3 regions of the Vibrio chaetopteri genome follow, and region 3 is predicted to be linked to each of the others. Evidence: predicted binding sites of a transcription regulator. Region 3 holds the regulator's gene; each other region holds the start of a gene.
What was found. Region 3 encodes PurR, which represses purine synthesis genes. Its sites were predicted from a motif close to TNANGNAAACGTTTNCNTNA; they were not measured.
Positions count from the first base shown of each region.

Region 1: a site for PurR is predicted at 1,321-1,340, ahead of PG915_RS23670 (formate--tetrahydrofolate ligase). Genes of this name have one in related genera too.
Region 2: a site for PurR is predicted at 1,060-1,079, ahead of PG915_RS20985 (NupC/NupG family nucleoside CNT transporter). Genes of this name have one in related genera too.

Region 1 is NZ_CP115921.1:1,748,017-1,751,249, forward strand. Features, by position in the region: gene PG915_RS23665 (inosine/guanosine kinase) at 1-1,203, shown strand, start outside; gene PG915_RS23670 (formate--tetrahydrofolate ligase) at 1,369-3,117, shown strand; gene PG915_RS23675 (OmpA family protein) at 3,187-3,233, opposite strand, start outside.
Region 2 is NZ_CP115921.1:1,142,264-1,145,496, reverse strand. Features, by position in the region: gene PG915_RS20995 (alpha-amylase family glycosyl hydrolase) at 1-168, opposite strand, end outside; gene PG915_RS20990 (YibL family ribosome-associated protein) at 516-872, opposite strand; purine riboswitch at 1,118-1,215, shown strand; gene PG915_RS20985 (NupC/NupG family nucleoside CNT transporter) at 1,356-2,576, shown strand; gene deoD (purine-nucleoside phosphorylase) at 2,588-3,233, shown strand, end outside.
Region 3 is NZ_CP115920.1:1,372,019-1,375,251, forward strand. Features, by position in the region: gene PG915_RS06225 (TVP38/TMEM64 family protein) at 1-239, opposite strand, end outside; gene PG915_RS06230 (TfoX/Sxy family DNA transformation protein) at 360-950, opposite strand; cyclic di-GMP riboswitch class I at 1,066-1,153, opposite strand; gene purR (HTH-type transcriptional repressor PurR) at 1,330-2,334, opposite strand; gene torD (molecular chaperone TorD) at 2,695-3,233, opposite strand, start outside.

The DNA of each region.
Region 1 (3,233 bases), on a different replicon from region 3:
ATTGTTGGTGTCGGTCAAACCATCGTTGATATCGAAGCACGTGTTGATGACGACTTCTTAGCGAAATACGACTTGAGTAAGGGACACTCGCTAGTCCTAGAAGAGAGCAAAGCGGACGCTCTTTACGCCGAACTAGTCGAGAAAGAACTGATCACTCACCAATTCCCGGGTGACACGATTGGCAACACTCTACACAACTATTCAGTTCTCGCTGACAGTAAGTCTGTGCTGCTTGGTGTCATGTCAAAAAATATCCAAGTAGGTTCTTACGGCTACCGTTACCTTTGCCGTACTTCTTCAAGAATGAACCTTAACCACTTGCAAACTGTCGATGGCCCTATTGGTCGTTGCTATACCTTGATCACCGATGACGGCGAGCGCACCTTCGCAATTAACGAAGGCGAAATGAATCAGCTACGTCCAGAAAGTATCCCTGAATCAGTGTTCAATAAAGCGTCTGCACTAGTCGTATCTTCTTACTTGATGCGTGGTAAACCCGAAGACCCAATGCCACAAGCAGTTGCTCGTGCGGTTGAACTCGCCAAGCAGAAGTCAGTGCCAGTCGTGCTCACACTTGGTACTAAATGGGTAATCGAAGGCAACGAGAAATTCTGGCAAGACTATATTCAAGAAAACGTCACTATTCTGGCGATGAACGAAGAAGAAGGTGAAGCATTGACCGGCTTTGCCGAACCACTAAAAGCGGCAGATAAAGCGCTAGACTGGGTTGACTTGGTATTGTGTACTGCAGGCCCTAACGGCTTGTACATGGCTGGTTACTGTGACAACGTGACTCTACGTGAAACCACCCATGATTTGCTATCATCTGAGCACTTCAGCGATTTCAACCAATTTGAGTTCAGCCGAGCTATGCGCAAGCAAGATTGTGCCGATCCGCAAAAAGTGTACTCGCATATTGGCCCTTATCTGGGTGGTCCATTGGAGATCAAAAACACCAATGGTGCTGGTGATGGCGCTCTTTCTGCATTACTACATGATATGACGGCTAACTCATTCCACAGCAAGAACGTATCAGACTCAGACAAGCACGTTGCACCATGTTTAACGTACTCGTCGCTTTCACAAATTTGTAAATACGCGAACCGCGTAAGCTACGAAGTACTCACCCAGCATTCTCCTCGCCTAACACGCGCTCTTCCAGAAAGAGAAGACAGCCTGGAAGAAGCTTACTGGGATCGTTAAAAAAGGGCTTCGGCACTTTTTTTGTTTCTAAATTATACAGCTATTGAACAGCTGGTTAATATTAGTTCAGGCCGCTGAATATTTAGCTTTACAAAGCATATTTAACCAGTATCATCCTGACGCAAACGTTTTCCTCAATAATTTTGTGGCTTTTAAGGACCGTTAATGCTTTCCGATATCGATATCTGTCGTACGACGTCACTCTCCGCTATTTCTGACATTGCCAAGCAAGCAGGCTTGCTCGAGCATGAATATCATCCGCAAGGTTATCACAAAGCTAAAATCACTTGGGACGCGGTCTTTCGCCTCAAAGACAACCGTGATGGCAAGCTAATCGTTGTTACAGCAATTACCCCTACTCCTCTTGGCGAAGGCAAAACCGTGACAACTATCGGTTTGTCTCAGGGTCTAAAAAAGCTCGACAAGTCGGTGATGGCTTGTATCCGCCAACCTTCTATGGGACCCATTTTCGGTGTTAAAGGTGGTGCTGCTGGCGGAGGCTATTCGCAAGTTGCCCCAATGGAAGAGCTAAACCTTCACTTAACCGGTGACATTCACGCAGTCACGGCGGCGCACAATTTAGCGGCCGCCGCTATCGATGCGCGTATCTATCACGAGCAGCGTCAAGGTTTTGAAGCATTTGAAACCCGCACTGGCTTAAAAGCACTAAAGATAGATAGCAAAAATGTGGTTTGGAAACGCGTTGTAGACCACAACGACCGTGCGCTGCGTATGGTTACGGTTGGTCAAAACGAAATCAACAAGACCATCAACGGCTACGAGCGCCAAGATGGTTTTGATATTTCGGCGGCATCGGAACTGATGGCTATCTTAGCACTAGCTAAAGGTTTAAAAGATTTGCGTGCGCGCATCGGCAAGATTGTTGTCGCCTACTCTATCGACGGCACGCCAATCACGACAGAAGACTTACAAGTCGCGGGTGCTATGGCCGTGAGCATGAAAGAGGCGATTGAACCAACTCTGATGCAAACACTGGAAGGTGTCCCAACGCTTATCCACGCTGGACCATTTGCAAACATTGCCCATGGTAACTCCTCAATTATTGCTGACAGCATCGCCACAAAGCTAAGCGACTACACCGTTACAGAAGGCGGTTTTGGCTCTGACATGGGATTTGAGAAAGCTTGTAACATCAAAGCGTCAGCGACTGATAAAAAACCAGATTGTGCCGTGATTGTCGCGACTCTACGCGGTCTAAAAGCTAATTCAGGCTTATATGACCTTAAGCCGGGTACGCCAATCCCAGATAGCATTTATGGTGAGGACAGCGCTGCGCTTGAAGCTGGTTTTGAAAACCTGAAATGGCACATCAACAACGTTGCTAAATATGGTGTTCCAGCTGTCGTGGCAATCAACCGTTTCCCACAAGACAGCAAGCAAGAGCTAGAGCTATTGAAACAATGGGTAGAAGCGCTCGACAGCAATTGTCGCGTAGCGATCAGTGAAGGTTTTGCTAAAGGCGGTGAAGGAACGGTTGCTCTGGCTGAAAAAGTAATTGAAGCCTGCGAAACAGAGGCGAACTTCAAGCCACTATATACCGCAGAGCAATCCATTGAAGAAAAGTTAATGACAGTGTGTGAAGTCGGCTACGGCGCAGCACGTGTCACTCTATCTTACCAAGCTCAGCAGCAGCTTGAGATTTACAAGAAACACGGCTTTGACAATCTTGCCGTCTGCTTAGCGAAGACCCCCCTATCTATCACGACCGATGGCAGTGTAAAAGGCGCGCCAACCGGCTTTGATGTCGTGATTCGCGAGTTGCGACTATGCGCTGGTGCAGGTTTTGTTTACGCTCTGTGTGGCAATGTAATGACCATGCCGGGTCTGCCTGACAAACCCGCCTTTATGAGCCTAGATCTTGATGACGATGGCAATATTGTTGGATTGAGTTAACGCCAGACTATTAAGAGTAAGATACCAAAAAGCGACGGATTATCCGTCGCTTTTTTTAATGTTTCGAGATTACTGAGCAACAATCAATGTCAGTTCCACTCGACGATTGCAGGCTT
Region 2 (3,233 bases), on a different replicon from region 3:
CCACCACAATACTTCCTTCTCGCCACGGTAGGACTTCATCGGTGGGGAAACAAGCACTGTCTTGTACCCAGAGGCTTTGATTTCCTGAGCGCGCTCAGTCACTAAAGCGTAGGGCCAATCGAACGCATGAAGGATCACGTTACTTTGACTGGTGGTTTTGATAGACATTAGGATCGCCTTTATTACTTGGAATTACTTCAGTTGATAAAATTATAGTGATTGAGGAAAACCGCGGCTCATCCTCAACTTAGTTTCTGTTGGTTTAGGCGGTAGGCGTAGAAGACAATTAACCCTTGAAAATCGTGCCAATCACTTAAATACGACGATAAACCATTGAATTAAAAAGACTAAACAAGAAACATTGTGCAACAACCCAAGTTGTTAACCGAGATCGCTTTATCGTGAAGCCGTGAGCAACATCACAGCGTGTGAGGAAGGTATAATATTCCATCTATATGAAACACAAACAAAAAAGGCGCACGTTATTCACGTACGCCTTCTTGGCTAAAACAACATTAAAATGGTTTTGGTGCGTAACCTGTCATTACCTTTAGCTTCAGCTCTTTACCAATTTTCGTCATTGGGTGAACGACAACTAAGCCTTTCACAGACTTTTTCAGCTTACCCATATCCGCCTGCTCTGCTTTGGTGATTTCACGAGAGAAAGGCATGTCCAGCAAACTCTTACGCTCTTTGTTCATGTCGTAGCTTTGCTTATGGTTTAACTGAGCCAATTTCTTAGTTAGCTTGTCAATTTCATCGGTAAAACGTGAAATCAACTCATTGTCACCACGAGCTTTTGCTCCATTTAGCTTATGCTTGCACTTATCTAGGCGGTTTTTCAGTTTCTGGAGTTCTTGTTTCGAGCTCATGGCATGGACCTTTTTATGGTAAATGATGGGGACAAACGCTGGATATTCAGAGTCTAACTTATCCGCAGCCAATCTGCATAACTGACATCAGCGCGCACGATCCCGTATCTTGGTCGCGCATCATAAAGTTTACGATTCAAGAATGCCAGAGTTGAACGCAGAAATTTCTCAAACCGTTGAAATAGAAAAAAGCAAACGGTTGCAATCGCAAAAACCTTTCTATAGAATCCGCTCACCCCAAATTGGGGACTTACTGTCAGGCATTTTGTATAAGCTTCAGATAGGGTGAAGCGTTTCTACAGAGCACCAATAATGCTCCGCTATAAAATGACTCGAATCCATATCTGCTCTTATGCCAATAAGTCTGATCAGTGAGTGTAATTTTTACACACGCACTTAATCGCTGAGACAAGTGCGCCACTTAGATTTATTACTACCTATTTAATACGGACATTGCTAGGTAACACATGAAAGAGTTGTATCATGTCACTACTTATGAGCATTGTCGGAATCATCGCACTGCTATCCGTTGGTTTTCTTTTCTCTGAAAACCGTCAAGCCATCAATAAACGTACTGTCCTACTTGCCCTAACTGCACAAATTAGTTTTGGTGCCTTCGTTATGTTTGTCCCCCTTGGTGAGCAAATTTTGCAAGGCATGTCGAATGGCGTCAATCACGTTATTTCCTACGCTAATGAAGGTCTAGCGTTCGCTTTTGGCGGCTTAGGTAAGTTCGAAATGGGCTTCATTTTCGTTATCAACGTACTTTGCGTCATCATCTTTATTTCGGCACTTATTTCGGCATTGTATTACCTCAACATCATGCAAACGCTGATCAACGTAATTGGTGGTGTACTAACCAAGGTACTTGGCACGTCAAAAGCAGAATCACTTAGCGCAACCGCAAACATCTTCGTTGGTCCTATTGAAGCGCCATCTATGATTCGTCCACTCGTCAAAAATATGACTCGTTCAGAGCTATTCGCTGTGATGACAGGCGGTCTAGCAAGTGTCGCTGGCGGCACCATGATTGGTTATATCAGCTTAGGGGTGGATCCAAAGTACATTATTACTGCATGTTTTATGACTGCGCCCGCAGGCCTGCTGTTTGCAAAGCTACTGTGTCCACAAACAGAGGAAGTTACCACTGACAAAGCCATTAAAGTTGATGACAAAGACGCTCCAAAATCGCTTCTCGATGCCATTACTGAGGGCTCTCTGGTCGGTATGCACCAAGCAGCAACCGTAACCGCACTCGTCATTTCTTTTGTTGCGTTAGTGGCACTACTTAACGGTATTATCTCCGGTCTTGGTGGCCTTGCTGGCTTCGAGAATGCGAGCCTTGAACTGATTATTGGCTACATCCTGTCACCACTTACATTCCTAATGGGTGTGCCATGGAGCGAAGCGGTTACCGCAGGCGCTCTTATTGGTAAGAAGATTGCTGTAAACGAATTTGTTGCTTACATGAGCTTTGTTGAAGTCAGCGAAACCTTGTCAGCAAAGACTCAAGCTATCATTGCCTTTAGCCTGTGCGGCTTTGCCAACATTGGCTCGCTCGCCATGGTGATTGGCGGTATTGGCGCTATGAACCCAGAGCGTCGTCCTCTGCTTGTTGAAATTGGCTCACGTGTACTATTTGGCGCCATTCTAGCGAACTTAATGTCAGGCACTATCGCTGGCCTGCTTATCACTCTGTCTTAAGGAAAAACTCCATGCCTACTCCACATATTAATGCGAACAAAGGTGACTTTGCAGAAACGATTCTAATGCCAGGTGACCCACTTCGCGCTAAGTTGATTGCTGAAACTTACCTAGAAAATCCGCGTTTGGTGAGCGATGTTCGCAACGTATACGGCTATACCGGCACTTACCAAGGTAAAGAGATCTCTGTTATGGCTCACGGTATGGGTGGACCTTCAGCAACGATCTACTTTCATGAGTTAATGACTGAGTTCGGCGTTAAAAACTTCATTCGAATCGGCAGCTGTGGTGCCATTCACGACGATGTAAAACTGAAAGACGTTATCGTCGCGATGGGTGCATCGACCGACTCTAAAATCAACCGTATTCGTTTTCGTGATCACGACTACGCCGCGCTCGCTGACTTCAACATGCTGCAAAACTGTGTATCCGTGCTAAGCGAAACCGACATGAGCTACCGTGTGGGTCAGGTGTTCTCTTCTGATCTATTCTATCGCCCAGATTTCGATATGTACGAGCTTATGGCTAAGTACGGCGTACTAGGTGTAGAAATGGAAGTGAACGCGCTTTACTCATGTGCTGCTGAAAATGGCTGTAAAGCAATTGCAATGTGCACAGTGACCGACCACATCACTAAAGGTGAACACCTCACCGCTG
Region 3 (3,233 bases):
CCAAACAATGCAGCACCTAGCAAGGTAACCACTGCAGCGCCTGGAATCGAAAACGCAGTAATCGCGATGTAGGCAAAAAAGTAAGTGAGTGCCGCAGTAACAAAATTGGCATCGATGTACTCAGCCAGTGCGGCTTGCTGCGCTTTGGCGTTTTCGAGCGTAAGATGTTGACCAAAATTAACGCCTAAAAATACGATGATGGCAACCAGTACTAATCCAAGTATTAGCTTCTTGCTCATGACGATATCCTTTGTAATGTCTTAGTATTAGTGTAGTAGAAAGGGAGTGTGACCTTTTCCTTTCATCTAATACGAAAAAAATCAGCCATAAGGCTGATTTTTTATTGGGAAAACCAAGGGTTAGTTGATTAAGCTAGCAAGCTCTTCTCGTTTGGTTTGTGGTATCACAGACCAGTGAGTGCCGTTGATGGCGCCTTCTAGTGCCCATAGTAACTCGAGCCCAACTGAGCTAGAGTGGGTTCTTTGGATGGCTTTAAATGCCTCAACAGCGCCGTGCTGCTGTAGATCGCCCACAGATTCGATACCGGCTTTTTTAAGCATACGCTCAGTTGCCAGTCGTAAATTAGGAAGATCCTTTAATCGGTTTGGCTTCGCTTCAGACTGCTGCTCTTTTTCAGTTTTTGCAAACGCGAGCGCCTGTTTAGCATGAGTCAAGATAGCGTCTTGATCTTGCCAACAATCGTCTGGTAGTGCGAAGTACTTGGTTACCACGGGAAATCCACGCTTTTTATAAACGTATGGTTTGTAACCTAGCTTTTTAAAGGTGGAAATGGTCTGACGGTCAGTTCTGATATGTAATTTGTTATTCACTGCTAATGCAAACATCGTATCGTCTACGAAGATGCCAAATCCGCCGAACATGGATCGAGACTTTACTCTTCCAAGCTGAGCGAATAACTGCATTGAATCTTTTAGTATAGGATTATCCATGCTTATTCTTTTCTCGGTGTTATTGATTGTGTCACCAAAATCAGGTCCGAGAGTATAGCAAACGGGTGTCAGAGCTCTGTTAAGCCACTGCTATAACTGAGTCTTTGCCCTTGCCATCGGCAACCCCGCTACCTATCAATAAAAATTGGTTTAGGCCGGTGGCTTTGCGTCCCACCCTTTCAGATGGTTTGCCCTGTGCGTGACACATATAGCATATAGGAAAACTACGTAAGTTATTGATATGTGATCTTTGGAAATGTGATCTTAGTTCAAATAATGTTTGGTTGTTTGTGCCTCAAGGTGAATAAAAAATTGACAGCAGTAGGGGGGAATTTTGAATAGAGATCAAAAAGTGCCGAAATCGGCACTTTTGTCAGCGTTAGGTTAGGGCTTTGACAGAGTCACGTTCTACAATTTCTGGGTGCATTTCAAAAATGCGTTTTTCGTGACCTTTATCTTTGATTCGTTCTAGTAGAATCTCAAAGGCATTTTTACCAACACGTCGCTTCGGTTGGTGAACCGTTGTCAGCGGTGGCGAAAAGTATTCAGCCAGTTCAATATTGTCATAACCGATAACAGAGATATCTTCAGGTACGTTTACACCAAGCTGTTGAAGGCGACTCATAAGTCCAAATGCCATTGTGTCATTAAAACAGAACACGGCCGTTGGTCTCTCTTCCATTGCGGCGATGCGGTTAGCGGCGATTACCGCAGTATCACATTCAAAGTTACCTTCAAGAATACGATCTTCTTTCATCTCAATGCCGGCTTCCGCCAGTGCACGTTTATAGCCGATGATGCGTTCTTGGCATACCGCTTTTTCTAGGTGACCACTTAGACAGGCAATATCGGTATGACCTTTCTCAATCAAAAACTTAGTCGCTAGATAGCCACCTTCCTCTGAATTATCGATGATCTTATCGGCTTGAGAGCTCTCTGGACCCCAATCCATGATCACTTTTGGAATGTCTGCGTGACGGTCAAGCATCTCAAGAAGCTCTTCAGTCAAGTCGGAACACATCACCAAAATACCATCGACGCGTTTTTCTGCCAGCATGCGAATGTAGTCACGCTGCTTCTCGTAAACACCACCTGTGTTACACAAAATCAGTGTATAGCCTTGGCGATAGCAGTAACTTTCAACGCCATCGATAACTTCTGAGAAAAATAAGTTGGTCGATTGGGTGACCAACATACCAATGGTTTTAGTCGAATTGCACTTCAGGCTACGAGCAACAGCACTAGGCGCGTAGTTGAGTTCATCGACCGCCGCCATCACTTTTTCTTGCGTTGCTTCTGCAACAAAACGAGTTTTATTAATTACATGGGATACTGTGGTCGTGGAAACGCCAGCAAGTCGGGCGACATCTTTAATGGTTGCCATAGTGATATCCTATTAGTCGCGGCTTATTGAATTAGTGAGTAAACGTTTGTGCCGCTTTAATTTTAGTGGTTCCAGCGCTTTTGTGAATAAACGGATGTAAAAGCGGAAACCGGCAAGTGTATGCAAGCCTAGGCAGAATCAACAAATTGAGCTCAAAGCTCGATATTGCCACCTAAGTGGAGATGATTTTCTGTAATACCAATGGGCGATTGCATTTAAACGGCGAATTGTAGTCGCAGCTTAGTGAGCTGGCAATCATTTATCCCACAAATTTATAACTAAGGCGCAAAATTGACTCAGATGACTGAAAACCACGTTTGCGCCTTTAGTATGTGTCGCACCTATCAGTTGAAATCGGAGTTAGTCGTTTTCATCCGCAAGGTAGGTCAGGTCTAACAGACAGAAGGCGTGCAAGAGGCTTGCAGCAGCAGAGTAGAAGCCAAATTCATCAAACTGTTGGCACTTTTTAACAAACTGAGGCAACCAACTCATGAGATGAGTATTGATGAAGTCCGCTTGTTCGTGCAGTGCGTCGTTCTCCAGTTCGTTCGAACGGATGATAAGGTTACCTAGAAAATCGAGTTCGATGGCAAGGTGATCCGCTGGCTCATTGAGATCTTTATTTACTGCAATACCGTACTTGGCGAGTAGATCTGCCATTTCTTGCGCAGGTTGGTCGTTGAGTAGGCCAGAAGTACCAATGTACATTGAGGCATAAGGCAGTGCGCCATGCTTGTCGGTCTTTAAAAACAGATCACAAAAATCGGCAGAGAGCTCCAATTGAGCATCTTCACGTACTTGCAATCTATTGAGCGAATCAGTGAAGGTTTTGATTGGCTCCGACAGCGATGGGTTTTCACCAAGTCCGGTTAGAAACGAACGTATTTCTGGGCTGTGGT